2 regions of the Enterococcus sp. AZ103 genome follow, and region 2 is predicted to be linked to the other one. Evidence: a T-box and tRNA genes for the amino acid it is inferred to sense, from the RefSeq annotation. Region 2 holds a T-box; the other holds one or more tRNA genes.

Region 1 (16,365 bases), 660 kb from region 2:
CACGAGCGACAGGTCCAAAGATACGTGTTCCTCTTGGGCTCTTGTCATCACGAATGATAACAGCTGCATTTTCATCAAATTTAATGTAAGAACCATCAGCACGACGAGCGCCTGTTTTAGTCCGAACGATTACGGCTTTAACGACTTCACCTTTTTTGACAACCCCACCTGGCGTTGCTTGTTTAACCGTAGCAACGATAATATCACCGATGTTAGCAGTTTTACGGCCAGATCCGCCAAGAACTTTAATAGTTAAAATTTCGCGGGCACCTGAGTTATCCGCAATTTTTAAACGACTTTCTGTTTGGATCACAAGTGTATCCTCCTTTCAGATTTAAAAGAACATCTATAGGAAAATCTCGATGATTAGATAATCACTGCTTTTTCAATGATTTCAACTAGACGGAAACGTTTAGTTGCTGATAATGGACGAGTTTCCATGATTTTCACGATGTCGCCAGTTTTTGCTTCATTGTTTTCATCGTGCGCTTTATATTTTTTTGAATATTTCATACGTTTACCATAGATTGGGTGATTCTTTTGTGTTTCTACGACAACAGTGATGGTTTTATCCATTTTGTCGGAAACCACGCGACCTTGATAAACTTTACGTTGATTTCTTTCTTCAGTCATGCGAGAAAAGGCCTCCTTCCACTATTTGTCAGCTTGTTCACGCAATACAGTTTTAATGCGTGCAATCGATTTACGTACTTCTTTAATACGTGCAGTGTTTTCCAATTGACCTGTTGCTAATTGGAATCTTAAATTAAACAATTCTTCTTTTAATTGCTTTTCTTGATTAAGCATTTCGGCAGTGGTTAATTCTCTGATTTCTTTAACCTTCATTCGATTCACCACCCATTTCCTCACGTTTTACGATCTTAGTTTTAACTGGTAATTTGTGAGAAGCAAGACGTAATGCTTCGCGAGCGACTTCTTCAGGAACACCGGCAACTTCAAACATGATTTTACCGCGTTTTACTGGTGATACCCAGCCTTCAGGAGCCCCTTTACCAGAACCCATACGTACCCCAATTGCTTTGGCAGTATAAGATTTGTGAGGGAAAATTTTAATCCATACTTTCCCACCACGTTTCATGTAACGAGTCATTGCGATACGGGCAGCTTCGATTTGACGGTTAGTGATCCAATGAGAATCTACCGCTTGCAAACCGTATTCGCCAAATGCGATTTCTTTACCGCCTTTAGCTTCCCCACGCATTTTTCCGCGGAATTCACGACGGTGTTTTACACGTTTAGGTACTAACATGATTATTTCCCTCCTTTCTCAGCGTTTTTTTTAGTTGGAAGAATTTCTCCACGATAAATCCACACTTTAACTCCTAGTTTTCCGTATGTTGTGTTTGCTTCTTCCCAAGCGTAGTCGATGTCGGCACGCAATGTATGCAAAGGAACAGTTCCTTCTGAATAGCCTTCAGAACGCGCAATATCAGCACCGTTTAAACGACCTGAAACTTGTGTTTTGATTCCTTTAGCGCCTGATCTCATAGTACGAGAAATAGCTTGTTTTTGTGCACGACGGAATGCCACACGGTTTTCTAATTGACGTGCGATTCCTTCGCCGACTAATTTTGCATCTAAATCTGGTTTTTTGATTTCAATAATATTGATATGAACTCGTTTGCCAGTTAGTTTGTTTAATTCTTTACGTAAGTTTTCAACTTCAGATCCGCCTTTACCGATAACCATACCAGGTTTCGCTGTGTGGATTGAAACGTTCACGCGATTTGCTGCACGTTCGATCTCAACTGTCGACACAGAAGCATCAGCAAGTTTTGACGCGATGAATTTACGAATTCTTAAATCTTCGTGTAGAAATTCGGCATACTCTTTTTCAGCATACCATTTAGCATCCCAATCACGGATGATGCCTACACGCATTCCGATAGGATTAACTTTTTGACCCACTGATTATACCTCCTTATTTTTCTGATACTACTACGGTGATATGACTTGTACGTTTGTTAATTGGTGATGCTGAACCTTTTGCTCTTGGACGGAACCGTTTCATTGTTGGTCCTTCATTTACAAATGCTTCTGATACCACTAAGTTTTCAACGTCTAAGTCAAAGTTATTTTCTGCGTTAGCAACTGCAGACATTAAAACTTTTTCAATAATTCCTGCCGCTTTGTTAGGCGTGAATTTTAAAATTGAAATTGCTTCTGCTACGCTTTTTCCTCTGATAAGATCGATAACTAAACGAGATTTACGAGGAGAAGTGCGAACTGTTTTCGCAATTGCTTTAGCTGATGTAATTTGTTCTGCCATGATGATTTCCTCCCCTCAAAATTAACGTCTTGTTTTCTTATCGTCAGCAGCATGTCCGCGATAAGTTCTAGATGGTGCAAATTCACCTAATTTATGTCCAACCATATCTTCTTGGATGTAAACTGGTACATGTTTGCGTCCGTCATAAACAGCAATAGTAAATCCTACAAAATTAGGAAAAATTGTTGAGCGACGAGACCAAGTTTTAATAACTTTTTTCTTTTCAACACCTTGTTGCGCTTCGACCTTTTTCATTAAATGGTCATCCGCGAAAGGTCCTTTTTTCAAACTACGACCCATGGTGTACCTCCTCTCAAAATATACGACACACGGTCAATGTAATTATTTAGTTTTGCGACGACGAACGATAAGTTTGTCTGAAGCAGCCTTTTTATTACGTGTTTTGTAACCCAATGCAGGTTGACCCCATGGAGATACTGGTGCTTTACGTCCAACTGGAGCTTTACCTTCACCACCACCATGTGGGTGATCGTTAGGGTTCATTACGCTACCACGAACTGTTGGGCGTTTGCGCATCCAACGAGAACGGCCAGCTTTACCAATGTTAATTAATTCGTGTTGTTCATTACCAACAGAACCGATTGTTGCACGAGCTGTTGCTAAGATCATACGAACTTCGCCTGAGTTCAAACGAACTAAAACGTATTTACCTTCTTTACCAAGTACTTGTGCACTTGTACCAGCAGAACGGATTAATTGTCCGCCTTTGCCAGGTTTCATTTCGATATTGTGAATAACTGTACCAACTGGAATGTTTTCTAGTGGTAATGCGTTACCTACTTTAATATCTGAGTTAGGTCCAGAAACGACAGTCATGCCAACTTCTAAGCCTTTAGGAGCTAAAATGTAAGCTTTTACTCCGTCTGTATAATGAACTAATGCAATATTTGCTGAACGGTTCGGATCATATTCGATCGTTTGAACTTTAGCAACAATATCATCTTTATTTCGTTTGAAATCGATGACACGGTATTGACGTTTATGACCGCCACCTTGATGACGTACAGTAATACGACCGTTGTTGTTACGACCGGCATTGTTTTTCAATGGTTGCAACAATGTTTTTTCCGGTGTTGAAGTAGTGATTTCAGCGAAATCAGAACTTGTCATGTTACGACGGCCATTTGTGGTAGGTTTGTACTTTTTAATCGCCACGTCTATGTCCCTCCTATAATGAGATTTTTTTCAGGCTTATTCAGCGCTGAAAATTTGAATGTCTTTAGAATCTTCTGTTAATGTCACAACTGCTTTGCGACGTTTTTTCGTGAAGCCTTGATATTGGCCAACACGTTTAGCTTTTGGTTTCGCATTTAGGATGTTCACGTTTTTAACTTTCACATCAAAAGCAGCTTCTACTGCTTGTTTCACTAATGTTTTGTTAGCACGTACGTCTACTTCAAAAGTGTATTTTTTATCATCCATCATTAAAGTAGATTTTTCAGTGATAACTGGGCGTTTGATTACGTCTAATAATTCCATTATGCAAGCACCTCCTCAATTTGAGTAAGAGCAGTTTGTGTTGCTAAGACTTTACTTGCAGAAACAACGTCTAAAACACTTACGTTATCTGAAGTTACAACTGCTACGTTTGGAATGTTGCGAGCTGATAATTGAGCGAACTCATTGTCAGGTTCAACAACTACCAATACTTTAGCGTCAATTGATAAGTTAGCTAACACTTCTTTAAATTCTTTGGTTTTTGGTGCTTCGAAGCTCAATGCATCGATAGCAACTAAGTTATTTTCAGCAACTTTTTCTGATAAGACAGATTTAATTGCTAAGCGACGAACTTTTTTAGGAAGTTTGTAGCTGTATGAACGTGGTGTTGGTCCAAATACAACGCCACCTCCACGCCATTGCGGTGAACGGATTGAACCTTGACGAGCACGTCCAGTTCCTTTTTGGCGCCATGGTTTACGGCCACCGCCTGATACTGCGCTACGATTTTTCACAGCGTGTGTTCCTTGTCTTAATGAAGCGCGTTGCATGATGATTGCATCATAAACAACACTTTCATTTGGTTCAATACCGAAGATTTCTTCGTTTAAAGTGATGTCTCCATTTTGAGTTCCATCTTGTTTAAATAATGCTACAGTTGGCATTCCTTAGTTCCTCCTTTCCTTTAACAATTATTTTGCTTTAACAGCAGATTTGATAGTGATTAATGATTTTTTCGCGCCTGGTACATTACCTTTAACTAAGATAACATTACGTTCAGCATCCACACGAACAACTTCAAGATTTTGAATTGTTACGCGGTTGCCGCCCATACGACCAGCTAATTTTTTATTTTTAAACACGCGGTTTGGTGCAACAGGACCCATAGATCCAGGACGACGGTGGTAACGAGAACCGTGGGCCATTGGGCCGCGGCTTTGTCCGTGACGTTTGATAACGCCTTGGAATCCTTTACCTTTAGTCGTTCCGGTAACATCAATGATGTCTCCAGCTTGGAAAGTATCAACTTTCACTTCTTGTCCTACTTCATAGTCTCCTAGCTCAACATCTTTGAATTCTCTGATGAAGCGCTTAGGAGCCGTGTTTGCTTTTGCAACATGACCTTTCGCAGGTTTGTTAGACAAAACTTCACGCATATCTTGGTAACCTAATTGCACAGCTTCGTAACCGTCTGTTTCCATAGTTTTTACTTGTAAAACTACGTTTGGTGTTGCTTCAACAACAGTTACCGGAATTAGTTCGCCAGATTCTGTAAAGATTTGTGTCATTCCCACTTTTTTCCCTAAGATTCCTTTGGTCATGATTACACCTCCGATTTCTTATTATAGTTTGATTTCAATGTTTACACCTGATGGTAAGTCTAGCTTCATTAAAGCATCAACTGTTTTTGGTGTAGGGTTCACAATGTCGATTAGACGTTTGTGAGTACGCATTTCGAATTGTTCGCGTGAATCTTTGTATTTATGAGTCGCACGAATAACTGTGTAAAGACTGCGTTCAGTTGGTAATGGAATTGGACCAGACACGCTAGCACCAGTTCTTTTTGCAGTTTCTACGATTTTATCCGCTGATTGGTCTAAAATACCATGTTCATACGCTTTTAAACGGATACGAATTTTTTGTTTTGCCATCTTGTTTCCCTCCTCGCCTATTTTAAAAGTAGACATAGCTCCACGAAAATCTCCGTCATGCCCTTCCGTGGCAAAGCGTCCGGGCGTGTCGCAACCTCTCGTTTCAAAGCCGGTAGATTCCAAATGGAACCCCCAGTGCTGTTTCACTTTCGTAAACAGCGCCTTTATGAGTATATTATAATTCGACTGCTATTGCAAGGTTTTTCTTTGTTAAATCGTGTTTTCATTACTTTTTTCTGAAATTTGGAACTCAATCAACTTTTTTTCAAAAAAAGAAGTTGCCCTTACCAGACAACTTCTAGATAATTTTCTTACACAATTATAAAGAGAACTATTTTTTCTTCTATTATATAGACATTTTGATTATCTTTTTATTCCTTCAATCTCAGTTTATAAAAAGTGAACGATCAAGACCCCCGTTAGCATAATTACTAATCCCATTACTTTAGAGGAATTGATGGGTATTTTAATTGAACGAAATAAACCAAAATTTTCAACCAATGCACTAAATAATAACTGACCAAATAAAGCCATCACTACCACTTGTCCAGTACCAATTTTAGGAACGAGCCATGCCATCCCGAAAACATAAATGCTACCTAAGAATCCACCAATCCAAATCCACCAACTATCTTTACTATTTTTAATGGTAGATTGAATTTTATTAAAGTCAGCTTTTGTTATAATTGAGACGATAATTAATACTATCGCTCCAATCGTAAATGAAATTGCTGCAGCCTGAATCGGGGAACCAAGAACAGTGCCCAATTGCCCATTAATCGCAGCTTGCAGAGCTGTTAGCATACCGCCAGCAACCCCAATGATTTGCCAAGGCAACAATTGTTGTTCTCTTGGCTTTTTAACTAATTTATTTCTCTTCATCATACCAATAGTTACAAAGACACCGATAACTACCAGCATCAATCCCAATCCACGTTTTACAGTTAAAATCGATTGCGGTGCATTGAAAAGACCAAACTGATCGATGACTACGCCCATAATTATTTGTCCGAAAATTGGTAATACCGCTGCTTGAATACCACCCAATTTTGAAAATAATAAAAGATTAATCGTTAAGCCGATCGTCCCTAATAATCCACCAATCCAAATCCAAGCTGGATTATCTCGAAAAACACTTGCCGTTACTAATAAATCACTTCCGCTAATGAGTGTGATCAGACATAAAAAAATCGTGCCAATTGTAAATGAAATTGCCGATGCTAAATAGGGAGATTCAACAAAAGTTCTCAATTTCGCATTTACAGCTGTTTGCATGCCTAGTCCAGCACCCATTAGTATTGGAAATAAAACTAATATGTTCATAAAAACACCTCATCGTCCTTCATATAATTTAATTAGACAATGGATTAACGAAAAATACAAGCGTTTTCATAAAAATTATTTAGCTTGCCTTATTTTTTTTCAAGCGAAAAAAAAGATCGCTGAAAAAATCAGCGATCTTGCGTCCGAGTATAATGTTGCTTTGTTTTACAGAATTAAGCTTCGATCTTAGTTACAACACCAGCGCCAACTGTACGTCCGCCTTCACGGATTGAGAATTTAGTCCCATTTTCTACAGCGATTGGGTGGATTAATTCAACTTCCATTGTTACGTTATCGCCAGGCATTACCATTTCAGTTCCTTCTGGTAATTCAACTACTCCAGTTACGTCAGTCGTACGGAAGTAAAATTGTGGGCGGTAGTTAGTAAAGAATGGTGTATGACGTCCACCTTCTTCTTTGCTTAATACATAAACTTCAGCAGAGAATTTTGTATGAGGTGTGATTGTACCTGTTTTAGCTAATACTTGTCCACGTTGGATGTCTTCACGGGCAACACCACGTAATAACGCACCAATGTTATCGCCAGCTTCAGCGTAATCTAATAATTTACGGAACATTTCAACACCTGTTACAGTTGTTTTCGCAGTTTCTTCAGCGATACCTACGATTTCGATTTCGTCACCAACACGAACTTGTCCACGTTCAACACGTCCAGTAGCAACAGTACCACGACCAGTGATTGAGAATACATCTTCGACTGGCATCATGAATGGTTTGTCAGTATCACGAACTGGTGTTGGGATATATTCGTCAACAGCAGCCATTAATTCTAAGATTTTTTCTTCGTAAGAAGCTTCGCCTTCAAGAGCTTTCAAAGCTGAGCCAGCGATAACAGGAGTGTCATCACCTGGGAAGTCGTATTCTGTTAATAAGTCACGAACTTCCATTTCAACTAATTCTAATAATTCTTCGTCATCAACCATATCAACTTTGTTTAAGAAAACAACGATGTAAGGTACGCCAACTTGGCCAGATAACAAGATATGTTCACGAGTTTGAGGCATAGGGCCATCAGCAGCAGATACTACCAAGATCGCGCCGTCCATTTGAGCAGCACCAGTGATCATGTTTTTAACGTAGTCCGCGTGTCCTGGGCAGTCAACGTGTGCATAGTGACGTGCGTCAGTTTCGTACTCAACGTGAGCTGTGTTGATAGTAATTCCACGTTCGCGTTCTTCTGGAGCACCATCGATTTGAGAGTAATCCATTGCTTCTGCGCCGCCTTTTTTAGCAAGTACAGTTGTGATTGCAGCAGTTAAAGTAGTTTTACCATGGTCAACGTGTCCGATAGTACCAATGTTTACATGGGGTTTTGAACGGTCAAATTTTTCTTTAGCCATTTAAAAATGTTCCTCCTAGATGAATGTATAATATTTTTTATCTGATAAGTCCACGCTGACTAGCAGCGTGAGCCCGTATCATCATTTATAGATTTTATCTGAAACTTGCAAAAAAGCAATGCTTTCTTGACAAAATTCAACTGTTTTCCTAGAAATTTCTAAGAATTATTCAGCTTTTCCGCCGTTTTTCTTAATAATTTCTTCTTGAACAGCTTTTGGTACAGCTTCATAATGGTCAAACGTCATAGTGAAGACACCACGACCTTGAGTAGCTGAACGTAAAGTAGTTGCATAGCCGAACATTTCAGCTAATGGAACCATTGCACGGACGACTTGTAAGCCACCAGTACGAGCTTCCATACCTTCAACCCGACCACGACGAGCAGTTACGTGTCCCATTACATCACCTAAGTAATCTTCTGGAATAACTACTTCAACAGCCATGATTGGTTCTAAGATTGCAGGGTTTGCTTTTTTAGCTGCAGCCCGTAGTGCCATAGAAGCAGCTACACGGAAGGCAGTTTCATTTGAATCGACATCATGGTATGAACCATCATAAAGTTTTGCTTTTACGTCTACGATTGGGTAACCAGCTAAGACACCATTTTCCATAGCATCTTTCAAACCAGCTTCAACGGCAGGAATGTATTCACGAGGAACCACACCACCGACGATTGCGTTTTCGAATGCGAATCCGCCACCTTCTTCGTTTGGTTCAAATTCAATCCATACGTGACCGTATTGACCTTTACCACCAGACTGACGGACAAATTTCCCTTCAGCTTGCGTACCTTGACGGAATGTTTCACGGTAAGATACTTGTGGTGCACCAACGTTAGCTTCTACTTTAAATTCGCGACGCATACGGTCAACGATGATATCTAAGTGAAGTTCACCCATACCAGCGATGATCGTTTCGCCAGTTTCTACGTTTGTTTCAGCGCGGAAAGTAGGATCTTCTTCAGATAATTTTTGTAAAGCGACACCCATTTTATCTTGGTCAGCTTTTGATTTAGGTTCAATCGCAACTTCGATAACTGGTTCAGGGAATTCCATTGATTCAAGAATAACTTGTTGTTTTTCATCACACAAAGTATCCCCAGTAGTAGTGTCTTTCAAACCAACTGCAGCAGCGATATCTCCAGCGTAAACTTCAGAGATTTCAGAACGTGAGTTAGCATGCATCTGTAAGATACGACCAACACGTTCACGTTTGCCTTTAGTAGCGTTTTGTACGTATGAACCTGATTGTAAAACACCAGAGTAAACACGGAAGAATGTTAGACGACCTACGAATGGGTCAGTCATAACTTTAAATGCTAAAGCTGAGAAAGGTGCGCTGTCGTCGGCTGGACGTTCAACTTCTTCTTCAGTTTTAGGATCGATTCCTTTGATAGATTCGATATCTAATGGTGAAGGTAAGTAAGCAAGTACTGCATCTAGCAATAATTGTACCCCTTTATTTTTGAAAGCAGAACCACACAATACAGGGTAGAATTCAACGTTAACTGTCGCTTGACGGATACCGTTTACCAATTCTTCCTCAGTGATTTCTTCGCCTTCTAAATATTTCATCATTAGTTCTTCATCAGTTTCAGCTACAGCTTCCACTAATTTTTCGCGCCATTCAGTTGCTAAATCTACATAATCAGCAGGAATGTCAGTTTCTTCAATTTCAGTACCTAAATCGTTTGTGTACATTTCAGCTTTCATTTTGACTAGGTCAATGATACCTTCGAAATCATCTTCTGCACCGATTGGTAATTGAATTGGATGAGCATTTGCTTGTAAACGGTCATGCAAAGTTTCTACAGAGTATAAGAAATCTGCACCGATTTTATCCATTTTGTTAGCAAATACGATCCGTGGAACACCGTAAGTAGTCGCTTGACGCCATACAGTTTCTGTTTGTGGTTCTACACCTGATTGTGCATCAAGGACAGTAACCGCACCATCTAATACCCGTAATGAACGTTCAACTTCAACAGTGAAGTCCACGTGTCCAGGAGTGTCGATGATGTTGATACGATAACCCTTCCATTGTGCAGTTGTTGCTGCAGAAGTAATCGTAATACCACGTTCTTGTTCTTGTTCCATCCAGTCCATTTGTGATGCACCTTCATGCGTTTCACCAATTTTATGGATTTTACCAGTGTAGTATAAGATACGTTCTGTTGCAGTTGTTTTACCTGCATCAATATGGGCCATGATACCGATGTTACGAGTGTTTTCTAGCGAAAATTCTCTTGGCATTTCTTTTGTTTCTCCCCTCTTAATTGAAATAAAAATTGCGTCTTGTCTTTTGATTGACGTTGTCTACAAAAGAGGATCTTACCAACGATAGTGAGCGAACGCACGGTTGGCTTCAGCCATTTTATGAGTGTCTTCACGTTTTTTAACAGAAGCACCAGTATTGTTAGCTGCATCCATGATTTCTTTAGCCATACGTTCTTCCATAGTATGTTCGCCACGTAGACGAGCATAGTTAACTACCCAACGAAGACCTAATGTTGTACGACGTTCTGGACGTACTTCAACAGGGACTTGGTAGTTTGAACCTCCGACACGACGAGCTTTTACTTCTAAGACAGGCATGATGTTTTCCATTGCTTGTTCGAAAACTTCCAATGGATCATTTCCTGTAGATTCTTTAATTGTATTAAATGCGCTATATACGATATTCGCAGCAGTACCACGTTTGCCGTCAACCATTACTCGGTTGATCAGACGAGTTACTAACTTAGAATTGTACATAGGATCTGGCAAAACATCGCGTTTTGCAATTGCACCTTTACGAGTCATGAATAACTCTCCTCCTTCTTACGAGAAATATGTTCAATTTTTTTAGTTCGAATAATTACGCTTTAGGGCGTTTAGTACCGTATTTAGAACGGCTTTGTTTACGATCGTTAACACCGGCAGTATCAAGTGCACCACGAACGATATGGTAACGTACCCCTGGTAAGTCTTTTACACGTCCACCACGTAGTAATACCACGCTATGTTCTTGTAAGTTGTGACCAATACCTGGAATATAAGCTGTAACTTCGATTAAGTTTGATAAACGAACACGAGCATATTTACGTAACGCTGAGTTAGGTTTTTTAGGTGTCATAGTGCCGACACGAGTTGCTACCCCACGCTTTTGAGGTGAATTGACATTCGTTTGAACTTTTTTAAAGCTGTTATATCCTTTATTCAATGCTGGTGAATTAGATTTTTCCACCTTTGATTTACGAGGTTTACGTACTAGTTGATTAATTGTAGGCATTCCTTGTTCCTCCTTCCTCGATTCGCCATGACTAGACCCACACATCCAGGTGGTTCTTTTTTGGCGATAAAAAATAATGCATCATCTGTGCATCCATTATCAAACGTACCTTGACACAGTCAGCACGTCTCTTTCTGAGAGACCTGTTCACAAAGCACCTTTGATAGCATACCATGGGACATTTTGGCTGTCAACAAGCTCTGCTGCTTTTTTTTAGTTTAAAAAATATTTTTTTACTTGTTTAATGAAAGTATTCCTTTTTTTTTCATGTAACAGCGGTTACAATAAGGAAAACGTATAGAAAGTGGGATTTTTCAAATGAACTTGAAAGAATTAGTAGGCCTTGAAAGTGCCAAATATGTTAAGGACGGCATGATTGTCGGTTTAGGTACTGGCTCAACCGCCTATTACATGGTGAAAGAATTGGGACGTCGGGTTAAAGAAGAAGGTTTAAATATTATTGGTGTGGTTACTTCATTGAAGACAGAAGAGCATGCTTTGGAGTTGGGAATTCCTTTAAAAGCCATCGATGATGTTGATCATGTTGACCTAGTAATTGACGGCGCTGATGAAATTAGTTCAGACTTTCATGGGATTAAAGGTGGCGGTGCCGCTCTTTTATTCGAAAAAATTGTCGCAACTTATTCTAATGAAGTCATTTGGATTGTTGACGAGAGTAAAGTGGTAGACCAATTAGGTAAATTTCCGTTACCAGTTGAAGTCGTTCCCTTCGGTAGCGAAAACTTATTCCGTCATTTCCAAAACAAGGACTATCATCCTGGCTGGCGTCGAACAGAAAATGGTGATATCTTAACAACTGATGGTGGCCATTATATTATTGACTTAAATCTTGAAGTGATTGAAGATCCTCATGCTTTAGCAGATGAATTGGATCAGACAGTTGGCGTAGTCGAACATGGATTGTTCTTAGATATGATTGCTCGCGTGATTGTTGGTACACCTGATGGACCAAAAACAATTGAAGTCCCATAAAAACTTTTTTTAAATTTAAGTTGCTAAGATTAATAGCAAATTCACCAAAAAAATTGTACAATGTAGCGGTAGTATGAAAATTTCAGAAATAAATTACACAAGGAGAGATTTATCCATGCCAAAATTAGTATTTTCTCGTCACGGATTAAGCGAATGGAACAAATTAAATCAATTCACTGGTTGGGCAGATGTTGACTTAGCTCCAGAAGGTGTTGAAGAGGCAAAAGAAGGCGGACGTAAAATTAAAGAAGCGGGTATCGAATTTGATATTGCTTATACTTCAGTTTTAACTCGTGCCATCAAAACTTGTAACTATATTTTAGAAGAATCTGATCAACTTTGGGTTCCAACTGTTAAATCTTGGCGCTTAAACGAACGTCATTATGGTAAATTGCAAGGTCTTAACAAAAAAGAAACTGCTGAAAAATATGGTGATGAACAAGTACACATCTGGCGCCGTTCTTACGATGTATTACCTCCATTAATGGAAGCAACTGACGAAGGTTCTGCAGCAAACGATCGTCGTTACGCTGACTTAGATCCTCGTGACGTGCCGGGTGGCGAAAACTTAAAAGTTACTTTAGAAAGAGCTTTACCTTTCTGGCAAGATGAAATTGCTCCAGCTCTAAAAGACAATAAAACTGTTTTAGTAGCAGCTCACGGTAATTCATTACGCGCTTTAGCTAAACATATTGAAGGTATTTCTGATGAAGACATCATGGACTTAGAAATTCCAACTGGTCAACCTTTAGTTTATGAATTAAACGATGACTTAACAGTTGCTAAAAAATATTACCTATAAGATATTTTCTTAAACGATTCAGTCTTTTGGCTGAATCGTTTTTTTATAAAAAACACCTGACAATTTTGTAGCGATCTTAATAAGTTAGCTTTTTGATCTAACTCCTTTGAATCGTTACATTTGTCAGGTGTTTCCTTTGATTAAACTTTCATCCAAATAGGCTGTAATTGATTACCATCTAAATCTTCTACTTCTAACTGATACAATTGTTCTTCAGAAAAACCTAATTCTAAGTGAAAAGTACTACCGCCATTATCAGCTGCTAATTTTCCAAATTGTTTTACTTCCGCTACATTATTCATGCTAAAAGCAGTCATTGAAGTATTGTATTGTTTGGTATCAATCAATTTTTTTTCACCGATAAATTGTTGATAAAATTCGTGTGACAATAACATGACCCAGAAATTATCGTCCCACATCATAGCAGCTGATTGTTCGTTTTGCATGTCTTCATTCAATTTAAATCCCAACTTCTGATAAAAAGTGATAGATTTCTGTAAATCACTAACTGGAAAATTCGTAAAAACCATTGTCATAAGGGCACTTCCTTTTTGAAGTACTATCTCATGAATCAAAAATACAGTCAAAATAAAAAGCCGAGAACTCTCTCGACTAGTCGTGATTTAGAAAGGTAGCTACTTTCGTTGCAATCAAATCAGTTTATTCAGGGCGTTATATTGGATTATACCTGTATGCTAACGCTATAAAATCAATATTTAGCGTATTGTCTTTTTATATTGAAACATGCATATTTAAAAAAAGCGGGGCAAAAGTGGGGCAAGTTAAAATACTTTTTTTAATTTTTTTCATTTGCTGATGTTGTGCTAGAATAGTTAAAAAGGGGTGATTTTTTATGAAAGGTGAAACAACATGTTGGTATTGTGATAACACACTAAATATCCTGAACACAGTGAGATTACTGGACGACAAAAAAATTTGTACTGAATGTCATTCAAGTATTAAAAGGGACCTGGGTTTAAATATGTTTAATTCAAAAAACATTTCCATCGAAGATATTAATACTAGATATGCTGAATTGGGAAGAAATTTAGAGAACGAGCATAATGATCTTCGTTTACGTAAAGACGATATTAAAACTACGGGTATATACACAAAAGTCACTATTGATGTTGCAGCGGGTGGTTCTGCTATTGGCGTTTCAGGACCAGTAACAATCGTTCAATTGAATGATAATAGAATTGCCATTAACCCAAAAAATCCTGATTTTTATTATCTGCTGTCAACAGAATTTAATGGTGCAAAATATAAGACAGTACTAGCAAGTCAAACAGCCGGTGGATCATCAACAGATACTACTGAAAATACTGTTAAAAAAGGAAAGACTGGTCGAATAGCGGCCGGTGCAGTTATTGGTACAATGCTTGGTCCTGTTGGAACGGTAGTTGGTGCCTACGCAGGGTCAAAAGGCAAAGATAAAAAGAAAGTTAAAGGAAACAAAACTACAAGACACAATAGTAACACTACACAAACAACTGAAGCTGTAGAGGTGAAATCCTTAGCTAAGATAAATTTAAAGAGAATTTCAGATGACCGTTCTATTACGCTAACGATTAATGCTGATACCAGAGACTATAACGAGTTATTATCCCTTCAAACTGTTTCTACAGAAATCGAAATTGATCAAGAAACAGGTATAGAAGAGCCTAAATCAAGAGAAGATATAATTAAAGAGCTAAAAGAATTGAAAGAACTAGTTGATATGGGAATTGTTACTCAAGAAGAATTTGATGCGAAGAAAAAAGAATTATTAAACCTATAAATAAATGTACCCTGTAGGACTCGAACCTACGACCGGACGGTTATGAGCCGTCTGCTCTAACCAACTGAGCTAAGGGTACGGCTTGTGTTAGTATACATATTTGGTAGAATTTTGTTAGAGGTTCGAGCCTCTCCTTAAATGATTATCTATACTGCAATCCGTCATCTCTTTTGAGGTGGCGGTATTTTTTGTTAATAAACTAAAAAAGAGAGTAACAGAATTTGTACCAGATTCACTTTGTTAAAAGTGATCTGATTTCCGTTGCTCTCTTTTAAGCGATAAAAACTATTTGGACATTAGAATAATATCAACTTTTTTCTAATATTGCCAATTATATGCTATTTTAAATTCTTTTTGATATTTTCAATACCATCAGTAACTGAATTTCTGAATGCCTCATCTTCATAGTATCCTAAAGTCCGAAAAACTGCATCTGCCGTGGAATTATTGTCCATCCAGTCAAATACTTTAATCTGTTTTCCATCGTGTGTTTGAGAGTATATTGCTTGCATGGCATTCCAATCAGCCTCGCTGTGTAACACGCTCACTTTTGGTCCTTGTACATAAAAAATTGCGTTTCTATTTGCAAATGCATAAATCATATCTTCATCCTCCTGTTTTTTAGGTTCTTCTTTTTTGACTGTAACACCTTTAAGCTCTGCCATCGCTAGAACAATCTGAGCAATATAGTAATCTTTAACTGCATTTGTCGATTGACCATGTAACGCCCAAGAACGGTGAGGGCAGGCAGTTGCTGAAAACTCTCTGTGTAGCTTTACTGTCGATCGGTTCGGTGTCATATTTTCATCAATAAACCATCTTGCTACGACCTTAAATCCATCTTGTTCATTTTGTCGGAAAGTATTTTCGTTGCCCATCGATTGGCAAAATTCTATACCTAAATACCACATATTACCTTCGGAATTAGCAGTGTGGTAGGCCATATAATCATAGTCTTCAGCAAAATGCGTACCATCACTCGCTGTATATGCGTGGGCAAATCCTAAATAGGCATCATGTGTAGGCAGCCATGCGCGATAGTATGCCGCAGTTGCCGCTTGACTGCCAGCGTCATTGTGAAGCACCCAGCCCTTAGCCTTCCCTGGTCTCTTACCAGCTATTCCAGAATAAAAAAGAGCCATCTATTCCACCTCCACAATCTTGTGATTAGGGACTGAAATAATGGTTCCATCTATTACTTTTAATTTGGTAAATAATTCATTACTACGAACTACTTCTAGTTCTCCATTAAATTTAAAGAAGTCCCCTTCAGTAAATCCATCGAAGTTCTTCTCTTTTCCTTCAGCATCATATTCCTGATAACCTTTTTCACTATACTTTTCAGTTAAATCAATAGTTCCTTTTTCAAAAGAGTCGAAAATAATGTAATCATCTTGCTTTTCTCTTACTTTAAAAGCACCTATCAAAGTTACTT
Region 2 (16,365 bases):
GAAGAGTGAGTGTCATTACTTTTCACTCATTAGAAGATCGAATTGTAAAATCCATCTTCAAAGAATACAGTTCACCTAAAGACTTGCCACCTGGATTGCCAATTGTACCAGATGAATTTCAACCGATATTAAAACTAGTAAATAAAAAACCAATCATCGCATCTGATGAAGAATTAACTGATAATAATCGTGCCAGAAGTGCGAAATTACGGATTGCGGAGAGAATGAGGGAAGGATAAAAGAGGATGGCTGAACCAAAAAAAGCTGAACAACCATTGATTGATAATCTTGAACAAACCAATCAAACACCAGATTCTTTTAAGGTCTTTGTCTCCCCTCTTGATCGTTTAAAAAGAACTAGCCGTTTTGAAAAAATAGCGGCAGTAGGTTTAATTACTTTATTAATCGTTCTTTCTATTGTAATGGTCAATTTAAGAAATGATATCAGCAAGATTCAAAATGATATTACTGAAACGCAAACGGAAATTGACAGCAAACAAAAAACTGCAAACCAATTGGAACAAGAAAAAAATGAACTCTCAAAATCTGATCGTTTAAAGAAAGCTGCTGAAGATGCAGGTTTAACTATTAATGACGATAATTTAAGGAAAGTGAAATAAATGAGCTTTAAACAATTAAAGCGCAAGATCCGCAAAAAGAATTTAACGCCAATGAACAACCGCAAGAAAGTAGGCATTATCTTATTTGCTACGAGTATTGTGTTGTTCTTTTTATTTGCCGTGCGATTGATCTATGTCGTGGCTGGTGGACATGTTGCTGGAACTTCGCTTGAAGAAAAAACCAACGAATTATATAACGGTGAAGAAACTGTGAAAGCAAAACGAGGAACGATTTATGACCGAAATGGTGTGGCGATTGCAGAAGATGCCACATCTTATTCTGTTTATGCGGTTCTTTCTGAAAGCTATGTTTCTAACAATAAAAAGCTTTACGCTCAAGAAAAGAATTTTAACAAATTAGCAACTATCTTACATAATAACTTGGATATAAAAAAGAAAACGGCTGTGGACACACTAGAAAGTGGAATGAACAGTGATGGTTCCAGCAAGTATTACCAAGTTGAATTTGGTTCTAAAGGAAAAAATATTTCAGAAGAACAGAAACAAAATATTGAAGATGCAATGAAAAAAGCTAAAGTCAAAGGCTTGTACTTTTCTGAACATACAGATCGGATGTATCCTAATGGTTCTTTTGCTTCTTATTTTGTTGGCTATGCTTCAACAAATAAAAATGAAAAACTGGTTGGACGTATGGGATTAGAATCTGCTTATAACGATGTCTTAAGTGGAACTGATGGAAAAATCGTCTACGAAAAAGACAGTGCTCAAAGAGCAATTCCTGGTACAGTGGCTGATAAAAAAGAAGCAATTAATGGAGAAGATATTTATACGACGCTGGATGCTGGTTTACAAAGCTATTTAGAAACTTTAATGGATAAAGTCGATAGTGAAACGAATCCGTCTGAAATGTCAGCGATGTTGATGCAAGCAAAAACGGGAGATATCCTGGCGATGTCACAACGACCAACTTTCAATCCAGAAACAAAAGAAGGCTTAGATGACGAAGGAGCATGGCGAAACTTTTTAGTTCAAGATAATTTTGAACCAGGTTCTACCATGAAAATCTTTACTACGGCTGCAGCAGTCAACGAAGGGATTTTTGATCCTGATGAAACCTACACTTCAGGAAAGATTACTATTGGAGATACAACCATCAATGATCACGATTTTGGTGCCAAAGGTGTTTTAACTATGAGACAAGCTTTGTCTTGGTCAAGTAATGTCGGAATGGTTATGCAAGAGCAACGATTAGGAAGTACTTGGATTGATTATCTGAAACAATTTGGCTTTGGTCGTAGTACCTATTCAGGTTTACCAGGTGAAGTCTCAGGCTCTTTACCAACAAGTAATGTGGTCGATCGTGCCATGAGCTCATATGGACAAGCGATTGGCGTAACGAACTTTCAAATGATGCGCGGTTTTACAGCCATTGCAAATGATGGTAAAATGTTACAGCCTCACTACATTTCAAAAGTAGTGAATCCAAATAACAATACAGAAGTAACAACTGAACCAGAAGTAGTTGGGGAACCAATTACTGCAGAAACTGCTCAAACTGTCAGAACATATATGCGAGATGTAATTGAGAGTGAAAATTATGGTTCAGCCTATGGACAATATGAAGTGGGCGATTATAATATTTCTGGTAAAACTGGTACAGCACAAATCGCTGGTAGCAATGGCTATTTAACAGGTACAACGAATTATATTTATTCTATTGCTTTAATGTTGCCTTCTGAGGACCCTGAATACATTTTATATTTAACTATTAAACAACCAGAAAGTTATCCAGCTGATACATTGGGTCAAATAGCAAATCCATTATTAACAAGAGCAATGGATTTCGAGTCAACTGAAAGTTCAGAAACAACTGATGAAAGTGGAAATGAAAGTTCAAAAATAGCGGTTAAGGATTATCGGAATGTTGATCGTGATACAGCTGCTAGTGATGTAAACAAAGCTGGCTTAACAGCAGTAGTGGTTGGAACAGGAGATACGATTAAAAAACAATCTGCTAAAGCTGGAACCAAAATGATGTCAAATGGGCGCTTAATTTTAGCGACGAATGGAAAATTAACCATGCCAGACATTCGTGGATGGTCCAAATCAGATGTGAATAAGCTAGCCAATATTTTAGATATTGATGTAACCTTCAATGGTGAAGGTACCGTAACCAAGCAAAACATTGATCCTTATGAAACAATTGGAAAGAAAAAATTAAGAGTTACTTTAGGATAAGACGGGAGAGAAAAGAATGGATGCCCCACGTTTGTTTATAGTTTTTGTCAGTAGTTTTGCGATTACTGTCGCATGGATGCCCTTGTTGATTGGATATTTTAGAATGAAAAAACAAGGTCAAGAAATCCGTGAAGAAGGCCCTAAATGGCACAATACTAAAGCTGGTACACCTACAATGGGTGGTTTAGGATTTCTGACAGCTGCAGTCATTACTGGCGTGTGGGTGGGGATTTGGCAGGGGATGTTTTCTTCAGCCAATCTCTTCATTCTGTTGTTTGTTTTGTTAGTCTATGGAATCATTGGATTTTTAGATGATTATCTTAAATTAGTTAGAAAACAAAATGAAGGATTAACATCTCGTCAAAAATTTATTGGTCAAGTTGTTGGTGCATTAGTTTTTTACATCGTATATTTGATGGAAGGCTATCCTAATGTATTAAACTTATTTGGGATACAAGTTCCATTAAGTTTATTCTATGGCTTGTTTGTCATTATTTGGCTAGTAGGTTTTTCTAATGCTGTGAATTTAACTGACGGTATCGATGGGCTTGTTTCAGGTCTAGGAACTATTTCCTTTGCTACGTATGCATTAATTGCCTGGAAGCAACAGCAGTATGAAGTATTAGTGATGTGTTTAAGTGTGATTGGTGGATTGGTTGGTTTCTTTCCTTATAATAAAAAACCAGCAAAAATCTTTATGGGAGATGTTGGTTCACTAGCTTTAGGTGGGTTATTAGCGGCAATTTCTATTATGCTCCATCAAGAATGGACACTCTTATTCGTAGGAATCATCTATGTTTTTGAGACGGCTAGTGTAATGTTACAAGTGACCTCTTTTAAATTAACCGGGAAACGAATATTTAAAATGTCCCCTTTGCACCATCATTTTGAGATGAGTGGTTGGTCAGAATGGAAAATTGATACTATTTTTTGGATTATCCAATTCATTGCTGCCGCTATCGTATTAGCAATCGTATTGTAGGAGAGGATTAGCATGAAAGAAATTACCAACTATCAAAATCAAAAAGTATTGGTTTTAGGATTAGCTAAAAGTGGACTTAGTGCGGCCAAGTTGTTACATCACTTGGGCGCGCTTGTTACTGTAAATGATGGTAAGCCATTTGAAAGTAATCCGGCTGCGCAAGAATTATTGGAAAATGGCATTCGAGTAATTACAGGTAGCCACCCAATTGAACTGTTGGATGAAGATTTTGCGTTGATGGTCAAAAATCCAGGGATACCTTATAGTAATCCGTTAGTTGAAAAAGCCCAGAGTTTGAATATTCCGATTGTGACTGAAGTTGAATTGGCTTATCAAATTTCGGAGGCTCCAATTATTGGCGTTACTGGTACAAATGGTAAGACAACAACTACTACTATGATTGGTCTATTGTTAAATCAAGATCGAAATAAAGGTAAAGCTTACCTGGCAGGGAATATTGGTTTCCCGGCAAGTGAGGTAGCCCAAAAAGTAGTTGCAAACGATGATATGGTAGTGGAATTATCTAGTTTCCAATTAATGGGGACCCAAGAGTTTAAACCGCACATTGCTGTGATTACAAATATCTATGAAGCTCATTTGGATTATCACGGTACTCGTGAAGAGTACGTTGAAGCAAAATGGAAAATTCAACAGAATATGGGCAGTGAGGACTATCTAGTCATTAATTGGCATACTGAAGAGTTACGCCAGTTGGCTTCAACTACTCAAGCATCGGTTATTCCTTTTTCCGTTGAAGAAAAACTAGAAAATGGCGCTTATTTTGAGGATGGTAAACTATTCTTTTTAGATGAAGAAATTATGTCGGCTGATGAATTAGGTGTACCGGGCCTACACAATATTGAAAATGCTTTGGCTGCAATAGCAGTGGCAAAAATAAAAGGTGTATCAACAGTCAGCATCCAGCAAGCATTAAGTCATTTTAATGGCGTTCCTCACCGCACGCAGTTTGTTGGGAATATTGCTGGTAGAAAATTTTATAATGATTCGAAAGCAACCAATATTTTAGCGACAGAGATGGCATTAAGTGGTTTTGAAAATCAAAAAGTTGTTTTACTTGCTGGTGGGCTAGATCGCGGTAATAGCTTTGATGAATTAGTTCCAGCATTAAGCAATTTAAAAGCAGTTGTATTATTTGGCGAAACCAAAGACAAATTGGCTGAAGCAGCTAAAAAAGCAAATGTTAAGACAATTATTTTGACGGATAATGTTGAGACTGCAGTTCCACTTGCTTTTGCTGAAAGTTCGGAAGATGATAATATTTTATTGTCACCAGCAAATGCTAGTTGGGACCAATACTCAAGTTTTGAAATTCGTGGCGATAAATTTATGCAGGCTGTCAAACAGTTAGAAAAGTAGGGAAATATATGAGAATACTTGTTACTGGCGGAGGAACTGGTGGTCATATTTATCCGGCCCTGGCCTTTATCAGATACGTTCAAAAGATCCAACCGAATTCTGAATTTTTATATGTCGGTACGCATCAAGGATTGGAAAATAAAATAGTCCCTGAGACAGGGATTTCCTTTAAAACAATTAAAATTCAGGGATTCAAGCGTAGCTTATCGAAGGAGAATTTTAAGACGATCCGTTTGTTTATTGAAAGTATCAAACGATCGAAGGAGATCATTCGCGATTTCCGACCGGACGTAGTAATTGGTACTGGCGGATACGTTTCAGGCTCTGTTGTTTATGCTGCAGCGAGGATGAAAATTCCAACAATTGTGCATGAACAAAATAGTGTACCTGGTATGACAAACAAATTTTTGAGTCGTTTTGCTGATAAAATTGGGATTAGTTTTCCCGACGCAGCCCAGTATTTCCCAAAAGATAAAACAGTCTTAGTAGGAAATCCCCGCGCTCAAGAAGTTGCAACTAGTGGAAAGTCAGAGGCTTTGTCACAGTATGGTTTAATTAGTGACCAACCGACGGTATTAGTATTTGGAGGTAGTCAAGGCGCCCTTAAAATTAATCAAGCAATGATTAGTGCTTTACCGCAATTCGCTACGAAAAATTATCAAGTATTGTATGCATCAGGTGACCGCTATTTCGAAGAATTAAGTGAAAAATTTGATCTTAAAACTTTAAACAAGAATGTTTCTTTACAACCTTATATTAAGAACATGACAGATGTGATGGCGAATGTCGATTTGTTAGTGGGAAGAGCAGGTGCGACATCAATTGCTGAGTTTACAGCTTTGGGATTGCCAGCAATTTTAATTCCAAGTCCTTATGTTACAAACGATCATCAAACAAAGAATGCACAAAGTTTAGTGAACGTGGGCGCAGTGAAAATGATCACAGATTCTGAGTTAACTGGCGCCAGTTTATTAACATCAATTGATGAAATCATGGACAATCCAGAAATTAAGAAAAATATGGCAGCTGCCTCTCGAAAAGAAGGTATTCCCGATGCAGCCGAAAGACTATGGCGTTTGGTAAATGAAATCGTAAGATAGGAGGTGAGTATCATCAGTCGAAAGAAAAAAAATGAACAAGAAAATTCTACTGAAGAAGTGAACCCTGAGGAATCTGTGGAAGAAGAAATTAAGACACCCCAATATCCACCTCTGACTCCTTGGCAACAAGCCAATTTAGAATATCTAAAACAAAAAGCGATAGAAGATGGCGTTCCTTTCGTAGATCCTTATGCTATTAAAGAAGAGGAAAATACAGAAGAGGATGAGGCAACAACAGAAACAGAAGAGGATTCTAAAGATTTAGAAGCGGCTGATGATACAACAACTTCAACCGATGATGAACCAGAGGCCACTGATACAGAAATAGTAGACGAAGAACAAGAATCTGATAATGATCAAGATGTCGAAGAAGAAATCCTTGAAAAAGGTCCAGCTAATGGTTCATTTCTAGATCGTTTACCTAATCTTAAACAAATGCGACAGTCTAGATTATATCGTCGTTCTACTCTATTGATCACGATTTTTATGATACCAACTCTCTTTTTATTATATTATATTTCACCACTGAGTTCACTTTCAGGGATTAGTGTGACAGGAAATGAACACATTCCGTCTGAAAAAGTCTTAAGCGACATGAATTTTTCAGTCGGTCAAAATTTGTGGAACCAGTTTTTTAATCGAGATCAATACATAAAACGGTTAAAAAACAACGAAGAGCGAGTACAAAGTGCGAGCGTTTCTTTTAATGGTGTCAATCATTTTAAGGTTCAAGTAAAAGAATTTGAAGAGGTTGCTTACTTAGAAAGAGACAGTCAGTATTTTCCAATCATCAGCAATGGAAAAATTATCGATGATGCTAATGCAAGGGCAGCAGATACCCTCCCTATTTTGAAAAACTTTAAAAGTTCCAAAAGAATTTTAAAAGTGTTAAAACAATATGATGAATTAAACGCTGAGGTTCGAACAGGAATATCGCAAATTGATTACGCACCAAAAAAAGACAATAGTCAATTGTTAGAAATTTACATGAATGACGGCAATAAAGTCATGGTAAATATTCCTCAGATGCAAAATCGGATGCAATACTATCCTCAAATTGCCTCAGATATGGCTGAAGCAGGTATTACAGGAATTGTTGATATGGAAGCTGGGGTTTACGCTTATGCGCCATCAGAGTCCTCAGATGAAAATCCAACTGGAACAACAACGACTGAATCTGCAAATTCAATGGAAAATGAATAAAAATTTCATCAAAATGGTGGAATCTTCTTTTTCATTCCTCTAAAAGTATGTTAAAATTGGTGGCAGTGAATATATTTTCAAATTAGGCGTAGTTTGTCTAAATAAATACTCGAAATTAATAGATGAAAAAATTAAATAGGAGGGAATCCCATTCATGGCAAAAGCAGGAATGTATGTAGGCCTTGATATCGGGACGACATCTGTCAAAGTTGTTGTTGCCGAATACATCGACAGCCAAATGAATATCATTGGTGTAGGAAATGCAAAATCAGAGGGAATTAGTCGTGGAATCATTGTGGATATTGATAAAACAGTCCGCGCAATCCAACGAGCAGTAAAACAGGCCGAGGAAAAAGCCGGGATTCAAATTAAAAGTGTAAGTGTAGGATTACCTGCCAATCTTTTGGAAGTAGAACCTTGCCAAGGGATGATTGCTGTTAATAATGAATCTAAAGAAATCTCAGATGAAGATGTTAGAAATGTTGCGTCAGCTGCGATGGTTCGTTCAATTCCACCGGAAAGACAGATTGTTGCATTGTTACCGCAAGAATTCACAGTAGATGGTTTTGAAGGCATCAAAGATCCTCGAGGGATGATTGGTGTACGTCTGGAAATGTTTGGTTTAGTTTTCACTGGACCAAAAACGATTATTCATAATATAAAAAAATGTGTCGAAAAAGCTGGTTTAATTGTTGCTGAAACGGTTATCACTGCATTAGCTTTAACAGAATCTATTTTATCTGATGGTGAAAAAGATTTTGGTACAATTGTTATCGACATGGGCGGCGGTCAAACAACAACTGCTGTCATGCATGACAAACAACTTAAATATACCCATGTTGATCAAGAAGGTGGCGAATTTGTCACTAAGGATGTTTCTATTGTTTTAAATACATCCTTTAATAATGCCGAAGCATTAAAAATTAATTATGGTGATGCTTACCCAGGTCGCACATCTGAAGACGAAGAATTTCCAGTTGATGTGATTGGCAAAACAGAACCGATCAAAGTTGATGAACGTTACTTATCTGAAGTAATCGAAGCACGAGTGGAACAAATTTTCCGCAAAGCTAAAGATGCATTAGATGAGATTGAAGCATTAGAGTTACCTGGAGGAATTATTCTAACTGGTGGCGCTGCTAGTCTTCCTGGCATTGTCGATTTGGCTGAAGATATTTTTGGTACGAGTGTAAAATTACATGTACCTAATCAAATGGGCTTAAGAAATCCAGTCTTCACAAATGTAATTAGTATTGTAAATTATTCGGCTGAGTTAAATGATGTTTATCATTTAGCAAAACTAGCTGTGACAGGTGAAAGAGTAAATGTAGCACCCCAACAAGTAACTACTGTTGCTGCTCAAGCACCGGTTTACGATGATTATGAAGTAGCTGATGAGTACCCAGAAGAACCAAAACAACCCAAAAAGAAAAACGATGAAAAAGTGACCGGGAAGATCAAAGATTTCTTCTCAAATATCTTTGATTAATTCGTAGGAGGAATAATAAAATGGAATTCTCTTTAGATAACAATATTAACGAAGGCGCAGTTATTAAAGTTATCGGTGTCGGCGGCGGCGGTGGCAATGCCATCAACCGTATGATCGAAGAAAACGTCAAAGGCGTTGAATTCATCGCGGCAAACACTGATGTTCAAGCTTTAAGAAACTCTAAAGCTGAAACAGTTATTCAATTAGGCCCTAAATACACTCGTGGATTGGGTGCAGGTTCTCAACCAGAAGTAGGACAAAAAGCTGCAGAAGAAAGTGAACAATTAATTTCTGATGCTTTAGAAGGCTCTGATATGGTCTTCATCACCGCTGGTATGGGTGGTGGAACAGGTACTGGAGCGGCACCAATCGTTGCGAGAATTGCTCGTGAACTTGGCGCACTAACAGTCGGTGTAGTCACTCGTCCATTTAGTTTTGAAGGACCAAAACGCGGTCGTTTTGCAGCGGAAGGAATTGCTGCCTTAAAAGAACATGTTGACACATTATTAATCATTTCAAACAATCGCTTACTAGAAGTTGTAGATAAGAAAACTCCAATGTTGGAAGCTTTCCGTGAAGCAGATAATGTTTTACGCCAAGGAGTGCAAGGGATTTCTGATCTAATCACAGCTCCTGGTTATGTTAACTTGGATTTTGCAGATGTGAAAACAATCATGGAAAATCAAGGAACTGCATTAATGGGTATCGGTGTTGCCTCTGGTGAAGAAAGAGTCATTGAAGCGACAAAACGTGCTATTTCTTCTCCATTGTTGGAAACATCAATTGATGGAGCTGAACAAGTACTATTGAATATCACTGGTGGTTTGGACATGACTTTATTTGAAGCGCAAGATGCTTCTGATATTGTGACAAGTGCTGCTACTGGCGATGTAAATATTATTTTAGGTACATCAATCAATGAAGATATGGGCGATGAAATCCGAGTAACTGTGATTGCAACAGGCATTGATCCAACAAAAAAAGAACGTAAGACTAGTCGTAGTAACCAACGACCTAGTCAAGTTCAAGCTACATCACAACAAAAAAATGACTTAGATCGTGCTTCCGATAACCAATCAGCTTTCGGTGAATGGGATATCCGAAAAGATGAAACGAATATTCGGCAAAATGTTGCAGATTCACAATTCGATAATGTTGAAAAGAAAGAGTTTGAAACATTTAATCGTGAAGAAGCAAAACCAGAAAAAGACGAAGAATTAGACACACCACCGTTCTTTCGCCGTAGAAAATAGGGGGAGGGCGCATGATCGCTGAAAACTTGCAAAAGATAAAGCAAGAAATTCGTGAGTCGTGTGCTCTTGTTTCTCGTTCGCCAGAAGAAGTCAAGTTGGTGGCAGTGACAAAGAGCGTAGGCTCTGAAGAAGCAGCTGAATTAGTAGATTTAGGTGTATATGATTTAGCTGAAAATCGTGTAGATAAACTATTAGAGAAAAAAGCTGCGTTAGGAGATAACGCAAATATAAAATGGCACCTAATCGGCAATCTTCAAAGACGTAAAGTAAAAAATATAATTAATGAGATTGATTACTTTCACGCTTTAGAGAATGAAAAACTAGCAGCAGAAATAAATAAACGTGCAGAGAAACTAGTAAAATGTTTCATAGAAATAAATATTTCTGGTGAAGAATCAAAACATGGAATTAAAGCAGAAAATTTGGTCGAATTTGTTGCATTATTAGCTAACTATGAGAAAATTGAAGTAGTTGGGTTAATGACCATGGCTCCACTAGAATCAAGCGAAATTGAAGTTCGCGAAATATTTAGCAAATTAAAAAAATTACAAGAAAAAATTGAACAACAAGAAATCCCTTATGCACCTTGTCATGAATTAAGTATGGGGATGAGCCAAGATTTCCAAATTGCAATTGAATCAGGGACAACTTTTGTCCGAATTGGAACGGCCTTGTTTAGAAAGGATTAGTCGATGGCACTTAGTTTAGCGAGAATTACTGACTTTTTTGGTCTATCAGATGATGAAGAACTTTATGATGAACCAGTCAATCAACCTCAAGCTCCAGTTATGAATCAAAAACCAGTCGTTAATGAAACGCCTCAACCAGTTGAGAATAGACGGGTGGAACCAACTAAACCAGTCGAACAGGCTATGGCAAATAAAGAAAGAATTTCATCAGCAACTAACCAAACAAGAAATAATCAATCAAGAATCAATCGTCCAGCAGCTGTTCAACGACCTGTTGAAAAAGTTGTTGCGATGCCAACAACTAATCAGACTGCGGCAATCAGACGCCGTGAAGAAAGTAATCCAAAAAATAGAATCTCTGTCGTTGAGCCTCGAGCATATTCTGAAGCAATCACGATTGCTAAAAGAATTAGTGGAGGAGAAACGGTCTTGATTAATTTCCAATCTTTGGATGAAGCAAGAGCGCGCCGAGTGGTTGATTTCTTAACTGGCGCTGTTTTCATGATTGATGGTGATATTAAGCGTGTGGGTAATGAAATGTTTTTATGTACACCACAAAATGTTGAAATCGAAAACTCATCGTTGAGTTCAATCGCAAATGATGATATTTTCGGTTTAGAAATGTAGTAGAGGAGTTTTAAATAATGATAATTTTTCTACTAACTATATTGATTCGTTTGGTAGAAGTTTATACCATATTATTAGTAGTATATGCATTAATGTCTTGGTTCCCCGGAGCATACAACACTGGGCTAGGACGATTTTTATCAAGGATTTGTGAACCGTTTTTAAATCTATTTAGAAGGTTACCTTTACAATTTGGAGGAATCGATTTTTCAATTATGGCGGCAGTTATCGTATTAAACTTTGCTGTTAGAATTATCGTTCGAATTGCTAATCAATTATTGTTTTATTAAGGGAGTGAATGGCAGTGAATACAAATGTGTATCAACATTTTAGGCCAGAAGAACGCCCATTTATTGATGAAGTTGGTGATTGGTTGGAACAAGTAGAAAGCCAATATGCGCCATACTTAACCAGTTTTTTAGATCCGCGACAAACATATATTTTAGAAACTTTAATTAAAGAAAATAGTGAATTAAAATATTCATTTTATGGTGGCTATGAAACGGCAGAACGTTTAAGAGCCATGATTTACCCTGAATATTATGAACCAACAATAGATGATTTTGAAATAATGATGGTAGAAGTAAAATATCCAGTGAAATTTACCCAATTATCTCATGGTAAGATTTTGGGGACTTTAATGAGTAGCGGTATTAAACGTGATTATTTTGGTGATATCATTTCCGATGGTGAGCGTTGGCAAGTTTTCTTATCAAAAGAAACAGCTAATTATGTCGAAACCCAAGTTACTAAAATTGGTAAGGTGACTGTTCACTTGGAAGAACGCCCGTACACAGATATTATCTTACCAAAAGATAGTTGGACAGAAGAAACTGATACAACTTCGTCTTTAAGACTTGATACAATCATCTCAACTGTTTATAATATTTCTCGACAACGTTCTAAGCAATTAGTTGAAAGTGGTAAAGTAAAAGTAAACTGGACGGTGAATGAACGACCAGATTATGTATTAGACTTGTTGGATGTTATTTCAGTTCGTGGCTTTGGACGTATTCAAATTCAAGGACTGGAAGGTAAAACTAAAAAAGAAAAAATCCGTTTGCGCTTAGGTGTCTTACGAAAATAAACTGATGAGGTGAAACAGATGGCATTAACACCATTAGATATTCAAAATAAGAGTTTTTCTACTAAAATGCGAGGATATAACCAAGATGAAGTAGATGATTTCTTAGACATGGTGGTTCGCGACTATGAAGAAAGTATCAACAAAAATCGTGAATTGGAAAAGGCATTAAAACATGCTGAAGAAAAACTAGAATACTTTAACGAACTAAAAGAAGCATTGAATCAAAGTATTGTTGTGGCACAAGATACTGCTGATAAAGTAAAATCATCTGCTAGTAAAGAATCTGAAGTAATGATTACTTCAGCTCAAAACCGTTCAGATGAGTTGTTAGCTAATGCTGAGAAAAAAGCACATCTATTAACAACTACAGCAGAAGAAAAAGCCAAAGAAATTTTATCTGATGCAACCAATCAAGCAAGACAATTGGCTGCTGAAACAAATGATTTGAAAAAAAGCACACGAACTTTCCATCAACAACTATTATTATTATTGGAAACACAATTGGATCAAGCCAAAAGTGGTGATTGGGATGAGATTTTAAAACCAATGGCGGCTTATGTCGATGATAGTCACGATGTTTTAAAAGCAATTGTGAATGATGAAGCACTTGACAGTACAGAAGAGTTTACGTTAAACTCAGAGCCAGAAGTCTATGATATGCCAGAAGTTGAATATCATGAAGAAGATGACTTAGGTTTAACCATTGATATTCCACAATTAATTTCAGACGAAGAAGATTACTAGAATAGAAAAGCAAAACAATATTCTTTTAGCGAGTCACAGATAGTGAGAGTGTGATAGACCCTATGTTTTGAAAGATCCTCTGGTTAAATTGACAGAGAAATAAGTAACTGTCAACGGTTCATCTCGTTAGCGATGTTTAAGGAAATCATTGTGATTTCAAATTTGGGTGGTACCACGACCAGTTCGTCCCTTGCGATGAACTGGTCTTTTTTTATATTCTTTTAAGGAGACGATGACTAGTGAAAATGAAAGAAACCTTACAATTAGGAAAAACTGCTTTTCCCATGCGTGGTAATTTACCAAATCGCGAAGGCCAATGGCAAAAAGATTGGGAAGAAGATAAAGTATATGAAGAACGTCAAGCATTAAATGAAGGTAAACCAACTTTTGTCTTACATGATGGCCCGCCATATGCCAATGGCAATATTCATATTGGCCATGCATTAAATAAAATTAGTAAAGATATTATTATTCGTTCAAAATCGATGTCAGGCTTTAGAGTACCTTATGTTCCTGGTTGGGATACTCATGGTTTACCAATCGAGCAAGTTTTAACAAATAAAGGCATTAAACGTAAAGAAATGTCGATGAGTGAATACTTAGAAAAATGTCGTGAATATGCATTATCTCAAGTTGATAAACAACGAACCGACTTTAAACGGTTAGGCGTAGCTGGTGATTGGGATCACCCATACTTAACATTGTCACCAGATTTTGAAGCAGCGGAAATTCGCGTTTTTGGAAAAATGGCCGAAAAAGGCTATATTTACAAAGGATTAAAACCAATCTATTGGTCTCCATCGAGTGAATCTTCTTTAGCTGAAGCGGAAATCGAATATAAGGATGTAAAATCTCCTTCGATTTATGTTGCTTTTAAAGTAAAAGACAGCAAAGGTTTATTAGATGATGATGCTAACTTTATTATTTGGACTACCACTCCTTGGACATTGCCTGCTAATTTGGCAATTGCTGTAAATCCTGAATATACTTATGTAGAAGTAGCAGTTGAAGGGAAAAAATTTGTTGTAGCCAAAGATTTATTAGAAACTGTTGGCACCGAACTTGAATGGGAAAATCCAGAAGTTGTAAAAGAATTAAAAGGTTCAGAATTAGAATATATGAAAGCTCAGCATCCATTTTATGATCGTGACTCCTTAGTTATTTTAGGGGATCATGTAACTTTAGATGCGGGGACCGGATTGGTTCATACGGCACCAGGTCATGGTGAAGATGACTATTTTGCTGCTCGTAAATATGACCTTGATGTATTATCACCAGTTGATGATCGTGGGGTATTTACTGATGAAGCGCCTGGATTTGAAGGAATCTTTTATGATAAAGCCAATAAGATGATCACTGATTTATTAGCTGAAAAAGGTGCTTTACTCAAATTAGAATTCTTTACTCATAGTTACCCTCATGACTGGCGGACTAAAAAACCAGTAATTTATCGGGCGACACCGCAGTGGTTTGCTTCAATTGATAAATTCCGCCAAAATTTATTAGATGAAGTTGAAAAGGTTAATTGGGTTATTCCTTGGGGAAAAACACGTCTATATAATATGGTTCGTGACCGCGGGGATTGGGTAATCTCTCGTCAACGAGCTTGGGGTGTACCGTTACCAATCTTTTATGCAGAGAATGGCGAGCCAATCATCACGCCAGAAACAATTGAACATGTAGCACAATTATTTGAAAAACATGGATCAACAATCTGGTTTGAAAAAGAAGCCAAAGAATTATTACCTGAAGGCTTTACTCATCCAAGTTCTCCAAATGGTGAATTTTCTAAAGAAAAAGATATCATGGATGTTTGGTTTGATTCGGGTTCTTCACATGAGGCTGTACTTCGCCAACGTCCTGAGTTAACCTTCCCAGCTGATATGTATTTAGAAGGTTCTGACCAATACCGTGGCTGGTTTAATTCAAGTATTACCACAAGTGTTGCGATTAATGGTGTGGCACCTTATAAAACAGTCTTGTCACAAGGTTTTGCTTTAGATGGTGAAGGTCGTAAAATGTCTAAATCATTGGGCAATACAATTTTACCAGAAAAAGTAATCAATCAAATGGGTGCGGATATTTTACGCTTGTGGGTAAGCAGTGTTGATTATGAATCCGATGTACGAGTATCAATGGATATTTTAAATCAAGTATCTGAAGTTTATCGTAAAATTCGTAATACGATGCGTTTCCTATTAGCCAATACAACTGATTTTGATCCTAGAAAAAATGGTATTAGCTACGAAGAATTACGCTCAGTTGATAAATACATGATTGTTCGTTTGAATGAAGTGATTAAAAGTGTTCGGGAAGAAGGATATGATAAATATCACTTTATCCACATTTATAAAACAGTGATGAATTTCTTAACGACAGATTTGTCTTCTTTCTACTTGGATTTTGCAAAAGATGTAGTGTACATCCAAGGTGAGGATGATTATGAACGTCGGGCGATGCAAACTGTTTTTTATGAAATTGCGAATTCGGTAACTAAATTATTGACACCAATTATTCCTCATACTGCCGAAGAAATTTGGTCATTCTTGAAAGAAGAAGCAGAGTATGTACAATTGACTGATTTACCAAGCTACCAAGAATATCCTAATCAAACAGAATTGATGGATACTTGGCAAGCCTTTATGGATTTCCGAGAAAAAGTCTTGAAGGCATTGGAAGAAGCACGGAATGCTAAAGTAATTGGTAAATCAATGGAAGCAAAATTAACAATTTATCCAAATGAACAAGTTGCTACTATGTTGAAAGCTGTTGATTCTGATCTTGCTCAGTTATTGATTGTTTCTGAAGACTATTTCAGCGTAGCTAACGGTGAAGTACCAGAAAATGCTATGAAATTTGATGATGTAGCTGTATTAGTGGAAAAAGCAGATGGTGAAGTCTGCGAACGTTGCCGTCAAGTGAGAACAACAGTTGGTGAAGATTCTGAATTATCAACATTATGTCACTCATGTTCAGAAATTGTTCACAAACATTA

The links. The T-box of region 2 lies ahead of ileS (isoleucine--tRNA ligase). A T-box ahead of a tRNA ligase gene usually reads a tRNA of that ligase, here a tRNA-Ile.
Region 1: it encodes a tRNA-Ile, which carries the amino acid that the T-box ahead of ileS (isoleucine--tRNA ligase) is inferred to sense. The anticodon was not compared.

What each region holds. Positions count from the first base shown of each region.
Region 1 is NZ_JBIOSI010000001.1:1,086,943-1,103,307, reverse strand. It holds gene rplN (50S ribosomal protein L14) at 1-313, opposite strand, end outside; gene rpsQ (30S ribosomal protein S17) at 367-633, opposite strand; gene rpmC (50S ribosomal protein L29) at 655-846, opposite strand; gene rplP (50S ribosomal protein L16) at 836-1,270, opposite strand; gene rpsC (30S ribosomal protein S3) at 1,273-1,929, opposite strand; gene rplV (50S ribosomal protein L22) at 1,943-2,290, opposite strand; gene rpsS (30S ribosomal protein S19) at 2,312-2,590, opposite strand; gene rplB (50S ribosomal protein L2) at 2,633-3,466, opposite strand; gene rplW (50S ribosomal protein L23) at 3,503-3,790, opposite strand; gene rplD (50S ribosomal protein L4) at 3,790-4,413, opposite strand; gene rplC (50S ribosomal protein L3) at 4,441-5,070, opposite strand; gene rpsJ (30S ribosomal protein S10) at 5,092-5,400, opposite strand; gene ID741_RS05710 (DMT family transporter) at 5,791-6,723, opposite strand; gene tuf (elongation factor Tu) at 6,897-8,084, opposite strand; gene fusA (elongation factor G) at 8,250-10,337, opposite strand; gene rpsG (30S ribosomal protein S7) at 10,416-10,886, opposite strand; gene rpsL (30S ribosomal protein S12) at 10,942-11,355, opposite strand; gene rpiA (ribose-5-phosphate isomerase RpiA) at 11,674-12,348, shown strand; gene ID741_RS05680 (2,3-diphosphoglycerate-dependent phosphoglycerate mutase) at 12,464-13,150, shown strand; gene ID741_RS05675 (VOC family protein) at 13,291-13,686, opposite strand; gene ID741_RS05670 (SHOCT domain-containing protein) at 14,004-14,930, shown strand; tRNA gene ID741_RS05665 (tRNA-Ile) at 14,936-15,009, opposite strand; gene ID741_RS05660 (N-acetylmuramoyl-L-alanine amidase) at 15,269-16,072, opposite strand; gene ID741_RS05655 (hypothetical protein) at 16,073-16,365, opposite strand, start outside.
Region 2 is NZ_JBIOSI010000001.1:1,747,781-1,764,145, forward strand. It holds gene rsmH (16S rRNA (cytosine(1402)-N(4))-methyltransferase RsmH) at 1-239, shown strand, start outside; gene ftsL (cell division protein FtsL) at 246-620, shown strand; gene ID741_RS08800 (penicillin-binding protein) at 621-2,819, shown strand; gene mraY (phospho-N-acetylmuramoyl-pentapeptide-transferase) at 2,836-3,801, shown strand; gene murD (UDP-N-acetylmuramoyl-L-alanine--D-glutamate ligase) at 3,814-5,178, shown strand; gene murG (undecaprenyldiphospho-muramoylpentapeptide beta-N-acetylglucosaminyltransferase) at 5,187-6,278, shown strand; gene ID741_RS08820 (cell division protein FtsQ/DivIB) at 6,282-7,481, shown strand; gene ftsA (cell division protein FtsA) at 7,636-8,970, shown strand; gene ftsZ (cell division protein FtsZ) at 8,991-10,223, shown strand; gene ID741_RS08835 (YggS family pyridoxal phosphate-dependent enzyme) at 10,235-10,912, shown strand; gene ID741_RS08840 (cell division protein SepF) at 10,916-11,539, shown strand; gene ID741_RS08845 (YggT family protein) at 11,560-11,829, shown strand; gene ID741_RS08850 (RNA-binding protein) at 11,844-12,626, shown strand; gene ID741_RS08855 (DivIVA domain-containing protein) at 12,645-13,370, shown strand; T-box leader at 13,358-13,564, shown strand; gene ileS (isoleucine--tRNA ligase) at 13,610-16,365, shown strand, end outside.